DNA from 4 places in the Cytobacillus solani genome. Region 1 is predicted to be linked to each of the others. Evidence: riboswitches for the same ligand, from Rfam matches in the RefSeq annotation. Region 1 holds a riboswitch; each other region holds the start of a gene.
The links. A riboswitch is a leader RNA that binds a small molecule or an ion and turns the genes downstream of it on or off. The one in region 1 is predicted to bind S-adenosylmethionine.
Positions count from the first base shown of each region.

Region 2: it holds a riboswitch for S-adenosylmethionine, as region 1 does, so the genes downstream of both, FI644_RS13510 (O-acetylhomoserine aminocarboxypropyltransferase/cysteine synthase family protein) here and FI644_RS10615 (Na+/H+ antiporter NhaC family protein) in region 1, are expected to answer to the same signal.
Region 3: it holds a riboswitch for S-adenosylmethionine, as region 1 does, so the genes downstream of both, metK (methionine adenosyltransferase) here and FI644_RS10615 (Na+/H+ antiporter NhaC family protein) in region 1, are expected to answer to the same signal.
Region 4: it holds a riboswitch for S-adenosylmethionine, as region 1 does, so the genes downstream of both, FI644_RS12465 (methionine ABC transporter ATP-binding protein) here and FI644_RS10615 (Na+/H+ antiporter NhaC family protein) in region 1, are expected to answer to the same signal.

Region 1 is NZ_CP041305.1:2,072,494-2,076,284, reverse strand. It holds gene FI644_RS10625 (PAS domain-containing sensor histidine kinase) at 1-49, shown strand, start outside; gene FI644_RS10620 (PaaI family thioesterase) at 135-620, opposite strand; gene FI644_RS10615 (Na+/H+ antiporter NhaC family protein) at 654-1,952, opposite strand; SAM riboswitch class I at 2,049-2,161, opposite strand; gene FI644_RS10610 (DUF4230 domain-containing protein) at 2,387-3,118, shown strand; gene FI644_RS10605 (FAD-binding dehydrogenase) at 3,187-3,791, opposite strand, start outside.
Region 2 is NZ_CP041305.1:2,703,208-2,706,998, forward strand. It holds gene FI644_RS13500 (MFS transporter) at 1-1,211, shown strand, start outside; gene FI644_RS13505 (hypothetical protein) at 1,362-1,700, shown strand; SAM riboswitch class I at 1,789-1,891, shown strand; gene FI644_RS13510 (O-acetylhomoserine aminocarboxypropyltransferase/cysteine synthase family protein) at 2,043-3,359, shown strand; SAM riboswitch class I at 3,525-3,632, shown strand; gene FI644_RS13515 (methionine ABC transporter ATP-binding protein) at 3,783-3,791, shown strand, end outside.
Region 3 is NZ_CP041305.1:2,970,065-2,973,855, forward strand. It holds gene pckA (phosphoenolpyruvate carboxykinase (ATP)) at 1-1,070, opposite strand, end outside; gene FI644_RS14940 (thiol-disulfide oxidoreductase DCC family protein) at 1,300-1,674, shown strand; SAM riboswitch class I at 1,768-1,883, shown strand; gene metK (methionine adenosyltransferase) at 2,215-3,414, shown strand; gene FI644_RS14950 (gamma carbonic anhydrase) at 3,633-3,791, opposite strand, start outside.
Region 4 is NZ_CP041305.1:2,492,058-2,495,848, reverse strand. It holds gene FI644_RS12475 (MetQ/NlpA family ABC transporter substrate-binding protein) at 1-314, opposite strand, end outside; gene FI644_RS12470 (methionine ABC transporter permease) at 332-982, opposite strand; gene FI644_RS12465 (methionine ABC transporter ATP-binding protein) at 972-2,003, opposite strand; SAM riboswitch class I at 2,189-2,294, opposite strand; SAM riboswitch class I at 2,429-2,527, opposite strand; gene FI644_RS12460 (DMT family transporter) at 2,623-3,546, opposite strand.

The DNA.
Region 1 (3,791 bases):
TAGCTCTTCCAATGGAACGAGAGTAGAAATATTATTACCTTTATTATAAGTTGTTTGCAAAAATAGGCTGTCTAAAAAGTTCATGAATGAGTGACTTTTTAGACAGCCTTTAGATTTTTATACTCTCTCTATTATTAATCTTGTTTTTTAAATGAACTTGGCATAACTACAGCAACCACTTCTCCACGAGCACATACCGCATCATTAGCAAAAACCTCTACATCGACCTTCCACTTCTTCGGATGGATTTCTGTCACTGTCCCTATCGCTGTTAATGGCACACCATCTGGAGTTGGCTTCACAAAGTCAACCTTCAAGGATGCTGTAACAAAACGCGGTGGCTCAGCACCATCCCCTACTTCATGTCCATTTTTACGATGGAGCGCTAATGAAGCAGAACCTGTTCCATGGCAGTCAATGAGTGAAGCAATTAATCCGCCATAAACAAAGCCAGGAATGGCCTTATGTTCTTTTTCTGGTGTATAGACTGTCATTGTTTGTTCCCCTTGCCAGCCTGTGCGAAAATGATGCCCATCCTCATTCAGACGGCCGCAGCCATAGCACCAAGCAAAATCATCCGGATAAATATCTTGAACAGCATTTACTACTTTTTTCTCCATTATACTACCCCCTTTTCAGAATAGTATAACATATCAAACGCTTTTTTCTTTTTTAAAATTTGGATAGCCAATGAGTATGGCTGCTACACCACAAACTCCTATTAGAATCGGATAATAAGAGAAAGGCAGAATGCTTACTGGTGAAATACTAGCAACACCTGCAGCAACTAGGATTTGTGCTCCATACGGAATTAACCCCTGTACACAGCATGAGAAAATATCTAAGAGACTAGCCGATTTTCGCGGATCAATTTCATATTGATCGGCAATATTTTTGGCAAGCGGTCCCGCAATCAAAATTGAAATCGTATTATTGGCAGTTGATAAATCAGTTAGTCCGACAAGTCCAGCAATGCCAAACTCTGCTCCCTTTTTGGATTTGATATTTCGGGTTACTATATGAAGCAAAAAGTCGATCCCGCCATTATGCTTAATTACCTCTACCATACCAGCTATCAAAATAGCTAGAAAGGAAATCTCATACATTCCAGCCATTCCTTCTCCAACCTTTTGAACCAATGGCATCATTTGATAGCTTCCATCCGCCAATCCAACAACTCCTGCTAATCCAATTCCTAATGCCAAGACAAGAAAAACATTCATCCCAATTAAGGCAAAAATAATGACTAAAACATATGGAAGAATTTTTACTAAGTGATAGGAATGTTGCGTAATTTCGGCATTTTCTCCCATTGTCACAATGCCTAGGATGACACATGTCACAATGGCTGCCGGTAAGACAATCCAGAAGTTCACTTTAAATTTATCCTTCATTTGTGTATTTTGTGAACGAACAGCAGTAATTGTTGTATCAGATATAAAGGAAAGATTATCACCAAACATAGATCCGCCAATAACGGCCGCCATGGAAAGCGCCAATGAAATATCTGTTTGCTCACTTATTCCAACTCCAATTGGAGCAAGTGCAACAATCGTCCCCATCGATGTTCCCATCGAAAGAGAAATAAAGCAGGCAATAATAAATATTCCGACCATTAATAGGTTTTGCGGGATGACTGAAAGCGCAAAGTTTACTGTCGAATCAACTGCCCCCATCCCCTTAGCCACTTCTGAAAACGCTCCTGCTAGGAGGAAAATGATAACCATAAGCATCACATTTAAGTTTCCTGCCCCTTTGCAGAAAATATCTACTTTATTACTGAACGTTTCCTTTCGATTCATTACTAATGCAACTGCACCAGAGATTGCAATGGCAACAATGACAGGAAACTTATAAAAATCTCCCGTCACAATTCCTGTTCCAATAAATAATATTAAAAAGACCACGAAAGGCAGCAGCGCCCACGGGTTCCCTTTTTTACCCAGTTCCATAAAGTGCACCTCCGTAAAATTTTCCTTCGAACATAACAAAAGACCTCTTCTCACCACAGCAAGAAGAGGCCTTATAAACGAATTTATAAAACACTCCTCTTATCTCTCAAGCACATTTGCTTGCTGGATTTGGCACAGCAACTCTAGTTTCCTACAGTTCCGCTGCCGAGATATCATCGGGCCAGTCCCTCCATCTCTCTGGATAAGAAGATATAAACGATCTATTTGAATAAGTAACAGATTACATGATTTCTTGTATTCATGCAACGGTAAATTTTTGGATATTTCTTTTGCTGTAAATTGATTCTACTGCCACTTATTTCATTTCCCACACAATTGGAAGGAAATAAATTATAATGAAGTAGAAACTTTTCATAGAAAACGAATGTATATAATATATAGCCCATTTTCAATATTCGACAAGGAGGATCCATATGGCACATATAAAAGATACGAGCGCAGCCAAGGAGGAAATCCTTGCTGGAAGCAGAGAAGCAGCAGCATCCATAGCGATGGGAACGAGAAAAAGATCTTCTATCCCATTTCCCTCATTTGGCAAGTCTTTTAAGTTACGAGTTTTATTGATTGCTATTATCGTTTTTTTAATAGGCAGCTTAGGTGCGTTTACCTATTTAAAATTGTTTACTGGCAGCACCTACCAAAGCGAAACAATTAATATTGTTGAAGGCGTTCAAGAATTGGCAACCTTAGCTACCGCACAGGCTGTTGTCACAACAGTGATCAAAGAAGAAGATAATAAACTATTTAATAAAGAAATCAGTGTGAATTTCCCCGGTACAAAAAGGACGGTACTTCTCATTGTTCCTGCAACAGTACTTGCTGGTGTTGATCTGCAATCAGTTACGGATGAAAACTTTGTAATTGATGAGGAAAACAAAGAAATTAAACTAACTCTTCCGCATGCGGCATTGATCCAAGATCCATCTATTAACATGGACAAAGTACAAACGTACTCTGAGGAAGGCCTGTTTAGAAGTGAAGTGAAATGGGACGAGGGGTATGACCTTGCTGCAAAAGCACAGACTGAGATTATAAAAGAAGCTGAAAATATCGGATTATTAACGAAAGCAGAGGATAGTGCAGTAAAGGTATTAAGTCATTTCTTTCAACAGCTTGGCTATGAAGCACGCGTTGAATTTAAATAACAATAGAAAATGGGTGGTGCGCACAGCACAACCCATTTTTTATACTTCTACTAGACTTATTTTGTCTTTCACACTTTTGATGCAATGGCGCGGCCAGCTTCCCGCCCAGAGAAAAGACACCCACCGACAAATGTCCCCTCTAATGCGCGATAGCCATGAATTCCTCCTCCGCCAAAGCCAGAAACCTCTCCTGCCGCATACAGCCCTGGAATGGCTTCTCCTGCATCATTCAATACTTGACCCGATAAATCTGTTTGTAGCCCCCCTAAAGTTTTTCGGCTAACGATATTTAACCGAACAGCAATTAAAGGGCCATTTTTAGGATCAAGGATTTTATGTGGAGCTGCTACACGAATTAATTTATCCCCTATATATTGGCGGGCACCTCGAAGAGCAGTAATTTGCAGGTCCTTCGTAAATTTATTATCGATTTCTCGATCTCTTGCCTTAATTTGCCGCTCAATCTCTGCAAAATCCAGCAAATTTTCGTCTGTTAGTTTATTCATCCCTTCAATGAGATCAGACAAATGATTGGCAATAACGAAGTCCTCTCCTTTATCCATAAATGCTTGGACAGGACCAGGAGCACCAGGCAAAACTCTAGATAATACCTTTTTAATACTTTTCCCTGTTAAATCTGGGTTTTGCTCTGAACCAGAAAGGGCAAATTCAC
Region 2 (3,791 bases), 630 kb from region 1:
CGTTTATGGCAAATATCTTTACGCAAATCGGCTTTGGCATCTTTATGGTTATTTATAATTTCTATATCAGGGAATTAGGCTATAATGAGCAAATTAACGGGCAAGTGATATCGATGACCGCGCTTGCGACAGCTATCGCACTCGTACCGGCAGGTGTCTTCAGTGATCGAATTGGAAGAAGAAAAGCGATGCTATATGGGGCTGCAGCAACCGGACTTGTCTTACTATCTAGAAGTGTAATCGAAGCTCAATCCTTATTAGTACTAGCTGCTTTTGCAACTGGCTTGGCGACTGCTTTCTTTCAGGTTTCGGGGATTCCTTGGCTAGCAGAAAATTCAAAGCCTGAACAAAGGGTTCATTTATTTAGTATTCATTTTGCTGTCATGACAGGGGCAAATGTCATTGGAAACTTAGGCGGCGGCATATTAACTGATTTATTTTCCATAATGACAACAGAATTAAATAGTATTCGTTTTACCCTGCTGATTGGAAGCATTATCTTCCTAATAGGCATTATTCCAGTTACAAAATTTAATGAACAACGTGATCCGAGAAAGAACAGAAGGGACAAGAAAACCGTTTCAGTAAAACCCATTTTTAATAAAAATGAGCATGTAAAAATTATCTTTCTATTTGCATTCGCGCAGCTGTTAATTGGTGTCGGTGCCGGATTAGTCATTCCATATTTAAATTTATATTTTGCTGATCGTTTTTCAGCTTCTAATTCAGCAATCGGCTTGATCATTTCAATGGGCCAAGCGGCAACGGCAATTGCAATGATTATTGGACCAATGGTTGTTAGGAAGTTTGGTGAAGTGAAGGCGGTTGTTATCCTTCAACTATCCTCCTTGCCGTTTCTGCTAATGACAGCATATACGGAAAGTCTTTGGCTGGCAGCAATCGGCTTTTTATTCCGGCAAGCCCTTATGAATGCTGGAAATCCAATTCAAATGTCACTAATGATGTCGAAGGTTGGAGATTCGATGAAGGGGTTGGCAAATTCGGTTAACCAGATGGTTTTTAATTTAGGATGGGCCATCATGGGACCTGTATCCACGGGGATTGTCATAAAATACGGTGCATACTGGGGGTATGCAGTCGTATTTACTATTACTGCCTCTTTATACTTGGTAGGATCTGTGTACTTCTTTATCGTCTTTCGAAACTATAATAAGACAAACTCAGCTGTTAAAGTGGCAAAAACGGTCTGAAAAATAAATTAAATGACATATTTCTCAGGAAATGTTCCATAGTTAATGTCGAACGAATCATGCAGGAATCTTTAGTGAATGGAAGAAATAGTATTGTAAGACAAATGGATGAAAAGCCTGCTGTCTATCCGTTTAACCTGGGGTGAGGGCATGAAGGAAGTGACTGCTGCATTTATTCATGAGGTAAAAACAAAAGGGCATTTAGCTGTGTTTTTAAAGGGTGTTACGTTCACTTTATGTATTCGGACAAAGGATAAAATCCTATGTATTCGATTTCAGAATGGGGATGTGAAAATTTGCACTCCTGAACCTACTGATACTTATGATGTACTTATTACTGGCACGGAGGAGAGGATTTGCTCGATCTTAATGGGAAATGAAAAATTAAGAAGTGCAATACGAGCGAAAAATATACTTGTAGATTCTACTTTCAGAAGACTCCTCTTTCTAGAATCATTATTTCTTCTTTCAAAGCAGCGTGTAAGTTAAGTTATAAATAAATTCAAAATTCCACTTGACCTTTAAATTATCAATATGTTATTATTGGAATTAATTAACTGACTGAAAAAACTGAATATTCTTATCAAGAGAGGCGGAGGGACTGGCCCGACGAAGCCCGGCAACCGGTAATTTACACGGTGCTAATTCCAGCAGAGCATGATTGCTCTGGAAGATAAGAAGAGATGATATCAACCCTCTTCTTGTGAAGAGGGTTTTTTTCAGCTCTTCTTTTAAATGGGGTTGTTGTCTTTTAAGTCAGTGATTCTATTGTGATTGCATATCAGAGGATAATGCCTGACCTTCATGCACATAAAAAAGGAGAGATGAAAAATGAGTGGAAAACAAAGAAACTATCGTTTGGAAACAATTGGTGTACATGGCGGGTTACAGCCTGATCCTGTAACAGGTGCAAGGGCTGTACCAATCTATCAAAACAATGCTTACCAATTTAAAAATACTGAGCATGCAGCAAATCTTTTTGGGTTAAAGGAATCCGGATATATTTATACGAGGATTCATAATCCAACAGTAACCGTATTTGAAGAGAGAGTTGCTTTGTTAGAAGGCGGTGTAGGTGCACTAGCCGTTTCAAGTGGGATGGCGGCAATTACGTTAGCAATTCTTAACCTTGCTCAGGCAGGCGATGAGATTGTTGCAGCATCTAACCTGTATGGAGGAACCTACAATCTCTTTGCTGTAACTCTTCCAAAATACGGAATACATGTAAAGCTAGTCGATCCAGAAAATCCAGAAAACTTCAGAGAAGCGATAACAGAAAAAACGAAAGCGGTTTTCGCAGAAACGATCGGCAACCCAAGTCTAAAAGTGCTTGATATTGAAAAAGTAGCTGAGATTGCTCATGAGAATGGGATTCCTCTTCTAATTGACAATACATTTGCCACTCCATATCTTTGCAGACCAATTGAACATGGAGCAGATATTGTCATTCACTCCGCTACAAAATGGCTGTTAGGTAATGGGACGACATTGGGAGGAATTATTGTAGATGGCGGTAAATTCGATTGGAATTCACCAAAATTCCCTGGATTTACAGAACCGGATTCCAGTTATCATGATCTTGTTTATAGCGAGGCACTTGGACCGGTTGCGTACATTACAAAAGCTAGGGTTCAGCTGCTGAGGGATTTAGGACCTGCATTGAGTCCGCAGAATGCATTCCAATTTACACTTGGATTAGAAACGCTGCATGTGCGAATGAAAGAGCATATAGCAAATACGAAAAGAATCATAGAATATTTAGAGGCACATCCTGCTATTAATTGGATTCTATATCCTGGAAGTGAAAATCACCCTGATAAACCGTTAGCAGATAAGTATCTGCCTAAAGGTGCTGGCTCTGTTGTGGTCTTTGGTATATCCGGAGGAAGAAAAGCTGGAGCGAGTTTAATAAATAATTTGGAGCTATGGGCTCATGTAGCAAATGTAGGAGATGCTAAGAGTTTGATCATTCATCCAGCCAGCACGACACATCAGCAATTAGATGAACAAGGGTTAAAAGCTGCAGGTGTACCAGAGGATTTAATTCGTATTTCGGTTGGAATTGAAAATGCAGAGGATTTAATTGATGACTTAGAGCAAGCCATTGAGTCTGCAACAGGGATTACATCGTTAACTTCTAAGGCATAAGCTTTGACATATCTTAGTTTTTTGAAAGTTGGATAAAAATACTATCTTTTAAAAATACTAAATTATAATTTAAATCGTTGACACCCTCAATAAATCCGTGATACGATAATTTTCGTAAATGTAATCACTACTAATTTAAAGTGTTAATTGAATATAGATGTTACGCTCTTATCAAGAGAGGTGGAGGGAAGTGCCCTTTGAAGCCCGGCAACCGTCATGAAAATGAAATGGTGCCAATTCACACAAAGCAAAGCTTGCTTTGGGAGATGAGAGAAAGGACAATAATTATTTTATGCCTTTCTGCTCATTGTCAGAAAGGCATTTTTCTTTTCCAAAAGAAAAATACTAGAATGAGCGCATATATATTAAGGCTTTTAAAAGTGATAAGCAAAATTGGATTTAAAGAGGGTGTGCAGCATGACGATGATTTCA
Region 3 (3,791 bases), 900 kb from region 1:
GAGATAGGAGGAAGGACGCCAAAGGCATCAGCCGTTAAAAATATAATCGTATTAGGGTGTCCAGCAATACTTGGATCTACAATATTATCAATCGCTTGGATTGGGTAGGCAGCACGAGTATTTTCAGTTAATGTGTTGTCATCATAGTCGGCCACTCGGCTCTCGCTATTAATAACTACGTTTTCTAGCACTGCACCAAAACGGATTGCATCAAAAATTTGTGGTTCTTTCTCACGAGTAAGGTTGATGCATTTCGCATAGCATCCACCTTCAATATTGAAAACACCGTTTGGAGACCATCCGTGTTCATCATCACCGATTAAACGACGATTTGGATCTGCTGATAAAGTTGTTTTTCCAGTTCCAGAAAGACCGAAGAACAGAGCAACATCCCCTTCAAGTCCAACGTTAGCAGAACAATGCATAGGGAGAATTCCGTTTTCTGGAAGCAGATAATTCATGATAGAGAATATTGATTTCTTGATTTCACCAGCATATTCAGTTCCGCCAATTAATACCGTACGTTTTTCAAAAGAAACAATAATAAAGGTTTCAGATGCAGTTCCATCAACAGCAGGGTCCGCTTTAAAGTTTGGTGCGGATATAACTGTGAATTCTGCTTGGTGATCCAATAATTCTTCATCTGTAGGGCGAATGAATAGCTGATGTGCAAATAAGTTATGCCAAGCGTACTCGTTAATGACTTGGATTGGCAGTCTATGTTTTTTATCAGCGCCTGCAAATCCTTTAAAAACAAACACTTCGTCTTTTTCTTGTAAGTAGCTTAACACTTTATTATATAAATTAGAGAATACTTCTTCAGAAATTGGCTGGTTCACACTTCCCCAATCAACTGTATCTAATGTTGAAGCTTCTTTCACAATATACTTATCTTTAGGCGAACGGCCTGTATATTTGCCAGTTGTTGCAGCAACAGCTCCAGTTGATGTCAGTGATCCTTCATTACGGTTCAATACCTTTTCAACAAGCTGAGGGACAGACAATTGAATTTGAATATTATTACCTTTTAGTAAATCAATCAATTTATTTGGAATGCTAACAGAATTCATCTGATGAATACCTTCCTTTATCCAGGATTATTTTTGAAAGTGATTACATCTCCTAATTAGTATAACACATTTAGATGATTAATCTATACTATTAAGAAATTTTTCTTTAAATTAATAAAAATGTCACAATTGGTTTTAAGCCAATGTAAGAAGGACACTTGAAAAAACAGGAAGAACTCCTTCCATATATGTTAAAATCGTAATAACAAAACATAAATGGGATGATCTTATGAAATCGACTGCATTATACGATGGAACATGCTCGTTATGCAAGGAATCTAAGCGAATTTTTTGTAAGCTTGACTGGTTTCGTCAAATCGAATGGGTTTCATTACAGGAATATGAAAAAAATGAACATCCACTTTCGTTTGATAAAGCTAGTTTGCGAAAAGAACTTCATATTATTACATCCAATGGTCATGTGTTAAAAGGCTTTTACGCAATAAGATATTTGTTTCTTCGTCTCCCTATGTTCTACCTTTTAGGAGCTTTTTTATATATCCCATTTTCCTATTTAATTGGAAATCCAGTGTATCAATGGATTGCAAAAAATCGCCACAAATTTTTAAAAGGAAAATGTGAAGATGGAAGTTGTTCATTATAGTATAGGTTATTAATGAAAAAACAAGAATTTTATACAGATAGTTATTGACATGAATTCATTTTATACGTTATGATTTTACCTTGAACGGATACTCTCTTATCCCGAGCTGGCGGAGGGACAGGCCCAATGAAGCCCAGCAACCTGTTAAAGATTTTTTTTAGCAAAGGTGCTAACCTGACGCAAGGACTTAGGGCCTTGAACGATAAGAGTGAAAGGCGCGAATCGATTTGTTTTCAACCTTTTCACATATGAAAAGGTTTTTTTGTACTTTATGAACTTTTAATTATGGATTAAAGTATAATAAAAACGAAGGCTTTCGCCATAACAACTTGGCGATAAGCAAAGTTTTTATAATGCAAATTTGATGGACGGCTTTTGGTTTTTTGAGTTTTTTAATATGACTGTGTTTAAGTGTTAAAGGGGCATATTAATAAAAACTCCCTGTTTATTTCATACTACTTAGGGAATGAGTTCCGTATCAACCTAAGGTTGCTTTCTGCTAAGTAATCTTGCCTATTATATAAATAAGGAGGAATCCAGATGTCAACAAAGCGTCGTTTGTTTACTTCTGAATCAGTTACTGAAGGCCATCCGGATAAAATTTGTGATCAAATTTCTGATGCGATTTTGGATGCCATTTTAGCAAAGGATGCGAATGCACGTGTTGCTGCAGAAACTTCTGTAACAACAGGTCTCGTTCTGGTAGCTGGTGAAATTACTACTTCTACGTATGTAGATATTCCGAAGATTGTACGTGAAACGGTGAAAGAGATTGGCTATACACGTGCAAAATACGGTTTCGATGCGGAAACTTGTGCGGTATTAACATCGATTGATGAGCAATCTGCGGATATTGCGATGGGTGTTGACCAAGCACTTGAAGCACGTGAAGGTTCAATGAGTGATGAAGAAATCGAAGCAATCGGTGCAGGAGATCAAGGCTTGATGTTTGGTTATGCTTGTAACGAAACAAAAGAGCTTATGCCGCTGCCAATTTCATTAGCACATAAATTATCCCGTCGTTTAACAGAAGTGCGTAAAGAAGATATTCTTCCGTACCTCCGTCCAGATGGTAAAACGCAAGTAACAGTAGAATATGATGAAAATAACAAACCTGTTCGTATTGATACGATTGTTATTTCAACTCAGCACCACCCTGAGATTAGCCTTGAGCAAATTCAACGTAATCTGAAGGAGCATGTGATTAACCCCGTTGTTCCGAAAGAGCTAATTGATGAAAATACAAAGTATTTTATTAACCCAACAGGCCGTTTCGTTATTGGCGGACCTCAAGGGGATGCTGGTTTAACTGGTCGTAAAATTATTGTTGATACTTACGGCGGATATGCTCGCCATGGCGGTGGTGCATTCTCTGGTAAGGATCCTACAAAGGTTGACCGTTCAGCTGCTTATGCTGCGCGTTATGTGGCGAAAAATATTGTAGCCGCAGAATTAGCAGATAAAGTAGAAGTTCAGCTAGCTTATGCAATTGGCGTTGCGCAGCCAGTTTCCATTTCTGTCGATACATTTGGTACTGGAAAAGTTAGCGAGGATGTATTGGTTGATCTTGTTCGCAAACATTTTGACCTTCGTCCAGCTGGTATTATCAATATGCTTAACCTACGTCGCCCTATTTATAAGCAAACAGCTGCATATGGCCACTTTGGCCGTACAGATGTGGACCTTCCTTGGGAACGTACGGATAAAGCAGAAGCTTTACGAGCAGAAGCAACAAAATAATATAGAAAACAGGAACTGCATTTTGCGGTTCCTGTTTTTTTGTGTGTTTTGAAACCTGAAATATCAAATAAAGGTTGAAAAGGATGCAGAATATAGAATGGAACCTGGAATATCCAAATATAGGAAAATCCAGTCGAAAAAAAGAGAATAGGAACCCCCTTGATGACGATATACATAATTATAATTAAAATAGGAAATATTAAATCATTATATGCCATTTATTTTTGAAGAGCTTTGTAATAATGCCCCTTTTCGGCATATTCTCTGCTTATGCGTTCCATTTCCTTTATATCTTCTTGTGTTAATTCACGAATCACTTTTGCAGGTCTGCCAAACGCAAGTGTGTTCGGTGGGATTTTCTTTCCTTGAGGAACAAG
Region 4 (3,791 bases), 420 kb from region 1:
GCAATTGGCACTAAATCTAAATTATGTTCCTTTATAAAAGAGTCAAAGTACGCAACGGTTTGGAATGCATTGGCATCAAGCTCGCCTTCAGCTAGGGCAATGTTCGGCTGTACATAGTCAGAGAAACTGATTATTTCTACTTCAATGCCTTCCTTTGCTGCCTTTTCTGCTACGAAGTCCCAAATGCGGTTATCTGATCCGCTTACACCAATCTTCACTTTTACGGTTTTTTCTTTTCCGCTTGTTTCGCTTGAGCACGCTGTACTAAAAACGGCCAGTGTTAAAATAATGAATGCTAAAAATAACTTTTTCATTGTTGTCATCCTCCTGATTATCGTCTGCGAATTCTTTTTGATAATATATTGCCAAAGGTTTGCAGCCCTTGAACCATTACGACTAAAATACCTACTGTGATCAGCATAACCATTGTGTCGAACCGCTGATAGCCATATGTAATAGCTAAATCACCAAGTCCTCCCCCGCCAACAGCTCCAGCCATTGCAGAAGCTCCTACTAAACCAATTGTTGCAATCGTAAAGGCTAATACTAAAGAGCTAAGCGCCTCTGGGATGAGAAATTTGAAAATGATTTGCGCCGGTGTTGCTCCCATCGCCTGAGCTGCTTCAAGGACACCTGGGTCTACTTCAAGCAAGGAATTTTCTATTAATCTGGCAATATATGGACCAGCGTAAAATACGAGTGGAACGACTGCTGCCGCTGTTCCAATCGATGTGCCTACAATCAATCTTGTTACCGGAATGATTGCCACCATTAGAATAATGAATGGCACTGAGCGGAAAATATTAATAATTCCGTTGATTACATTGAAAACTGGCAGATTTTCCAGCAGATGCCCCTTTCTTGTTACGACAAGAAGAATCCCTAGCGGCAGACCGAGAACAGCTGAGAATAATAGAGAAAATGCCACCATCTGAATTGTTTCAATAAGCGCTTCAATAATTTGGTCTGAATTAACTAGCATGTGCTTTCACTTCCTTTACTGTTACTTTCTCTTGGCTGATAAACATTAATGCCCGGTTGATTTCACTCTCTGCCCCTTGAAATTCAACGATCAAATTCCCGAAAGGCGTGCCTTGCAGCTCGGTAATATTTCCAAAAAGAACATTGATGTGAATGTCAAACTTCTTCGCCAGCTGTGAGAGCAGCGGCTGGCCTGCTGAATTGCCGATAAAATTGATTCGGAAAATCTTTTGAAGTCCTTCATTTTTCTCAACAATCTCTTTAATGGAATCAGGAATTTGGTCATTCATGACAGAGCTGACAAAGTTTCTTGCCGTCTCTGTTTTCGGTGACGAAAAGACATTGAAAACAGTCCCTTCCTCAATGATCTTCCCCGCTTCAATAACTGCAACCCGATCACAAATTTCTCGGATGACTGCCATCTCATGGGTGATAATGAGAATCGTAATGTTATATTCTCGATTTATTTTTTTCAACAGCTCCAGGATCGAGCTTGTTGTTTGCGGATCAAGTGCAGAAGTTGCCTCATCACATAAGAGAATCGAAGGCTTTGTAGCGAGTGCCCTTGCAATACCGATCCGCTGCTTCTGCCCGCCTGATAGCTGATCTGGATAATTATTCGCTTTGTCTGACAAACCTACAAACTCTAATAGCTCATTCACTCTTTTCTTCATTTCCTCTTTTGGCACCTTTGCTAGAATTAATGGCATGGCCACATTCGCAAACACCGTTTTTGAGTTTAGGAGATTGAAATGCTGAAAGACCATCCCGATATTTCTTTTTACCTCACGGATTTCCTTTGCTGATAAAGCTGTCAGATCATATCCATCCACAATCACACGGCCAGATGTAGGCTGCTCGAGCCAATTGACACAGCGGATAAGCGAGCTTTTTCCCGCTCCGCTAAACCCGATTACACCGAAAATCTCCCCTTTATTGATTGTTAAATCAATTCCATTCAGTGCCGCAACCTGCTGTCCGCCGCTGGTATACACCTTTTTCAAATTTTGAAATTCAATCATTTTGTTCTCTCCTTCCGGTGACTGACACCTTTATACTTGGAATTGCCTGTGGGTGTGCAGGCAAACTTTTGATCCTTTTTAATTGCGTGCCCCAGTCCTTTATGAAAAAAAGGAAATAAAAATCCCTCTTCCTGAAAACAAGAAGAGGGCATTCCTTTATTCACAAATAAAGGGCAGGGGGTCTCTTCTTATCTCTCAAGCTTTTCGCTTGCTGGATTTGGCATAGATTCCAAAATGGAATCCGCTGCCGAGGCTTCATCGGGCCAGTCCCTCTGCCTCTCTCGATAAGAATGTATATTTTATTTTTATTATTCCAATGCGAAAACTATGATTATTACACAAAAAAACTCGAATTCCTCCTTTGTTGTTTACAACAAAAAACCTCTTCTTAAAAAGAAGAGGACAGAATTCAACGTTTGCGCCTCTTCTTATCTATCAAGACATGCTTGCTGGAATTGGCACGGTACAATAAGTCCGTTGCCGAGGTGTCGTAGGGCCAGTCCCTCAACCTCTCTTGATAAGAAGTACTTCACATATTCGATTTGGTTAACTTGAAATATACTTTACATTCAATAAAATAAAAAGTCAACTACTTTTTCGAAATTTATGAATGCAATGATCAATGATACGTTTTTGAATGTTGAGAGGATTGATCCATTTCCTTTGTTTCTGTTCCTCTTGTTCCAAGATATATTGCTCCTAACACACACATGATTCCAATCAGTTGATTCAGACCAAAAGGTTCTTTTAATAAACCAATGCCTACCAATGTTGCCGTTATTGGAATAAACCCTGTAAAGATTCCCGCTATATTAGCGCTTACCTTTGCAACTCCTTTATACCAAAGAACGAATGAAAGCACACTGGCAGTGATTGCATAATAAACGATAAGCAAGTATACAGTCGGTTCTAAATCTATGAAATTGAAAGTGATCGCTTCCTTTATCGAAAAAGGAAGAAAGAAAATAAAGCCTATGATGTTCACTCCTGTAGCCATTTGAATCGGCGTCAACACAGCTGATAGCTTTTTGGCAAATATGGTAAACAAGGCTTCTGAAATAACGGCACCAAAGACAAGTACATTTCCAAGTAAAAATAAGGGGCTTTCTAAAGTTGATGAGTTCGTCTGAAAGGTAATAATTGATATCCCTAAGACTGCAAGACAAATAGAAATAGCCTGTGGAGCAGACATTCTTTCTCTTAAAAAGAAAAATGACAGAAGAGCGATTATCGCCGGAACGGTACTCGTAATAATTCCTGCAGCTGTAGCAGATGTAAAACGTACCCCATAAAGCATGAGAACACTAAACAAGAAAACACCAAAAAATGACTGCAAAATTAAATAGCCCCAGTGACTTTTCTGCAACTTCACCGCTTGCGGCCGGCTGATCAACATCATTGGAACTAAAAAAAGTAAAGCAATCAGGAATCTTGTTTCGGAAAAAAGAAAGATCGGGACATCCTCAACAATTATTTTGCCAACCGCAACATTTGCGCCTACAAAAGCCATTGATAATGCCAGCTGGAAATAGGCTATTTTCACTGCTCTCTCACCCCTGCTTCTTTTATCATAGAGCCAATGCTGTAGAAGTCTTAGAACAACATATACTTTCCTTCATTACCCCTCACTTTCTTTATTTGTTAAACGCCATTCCTTTGATTATAGAGTGTTCTATCTGTCGTGTAAATCATTAAAAACTTAATTATTTTTATTTTCAGACTTAGGATAAAACCTAATTAAAAAAGATCCCCACAGCTGTTTAGAGCAGCCGTGGGGATCTTTTTAAA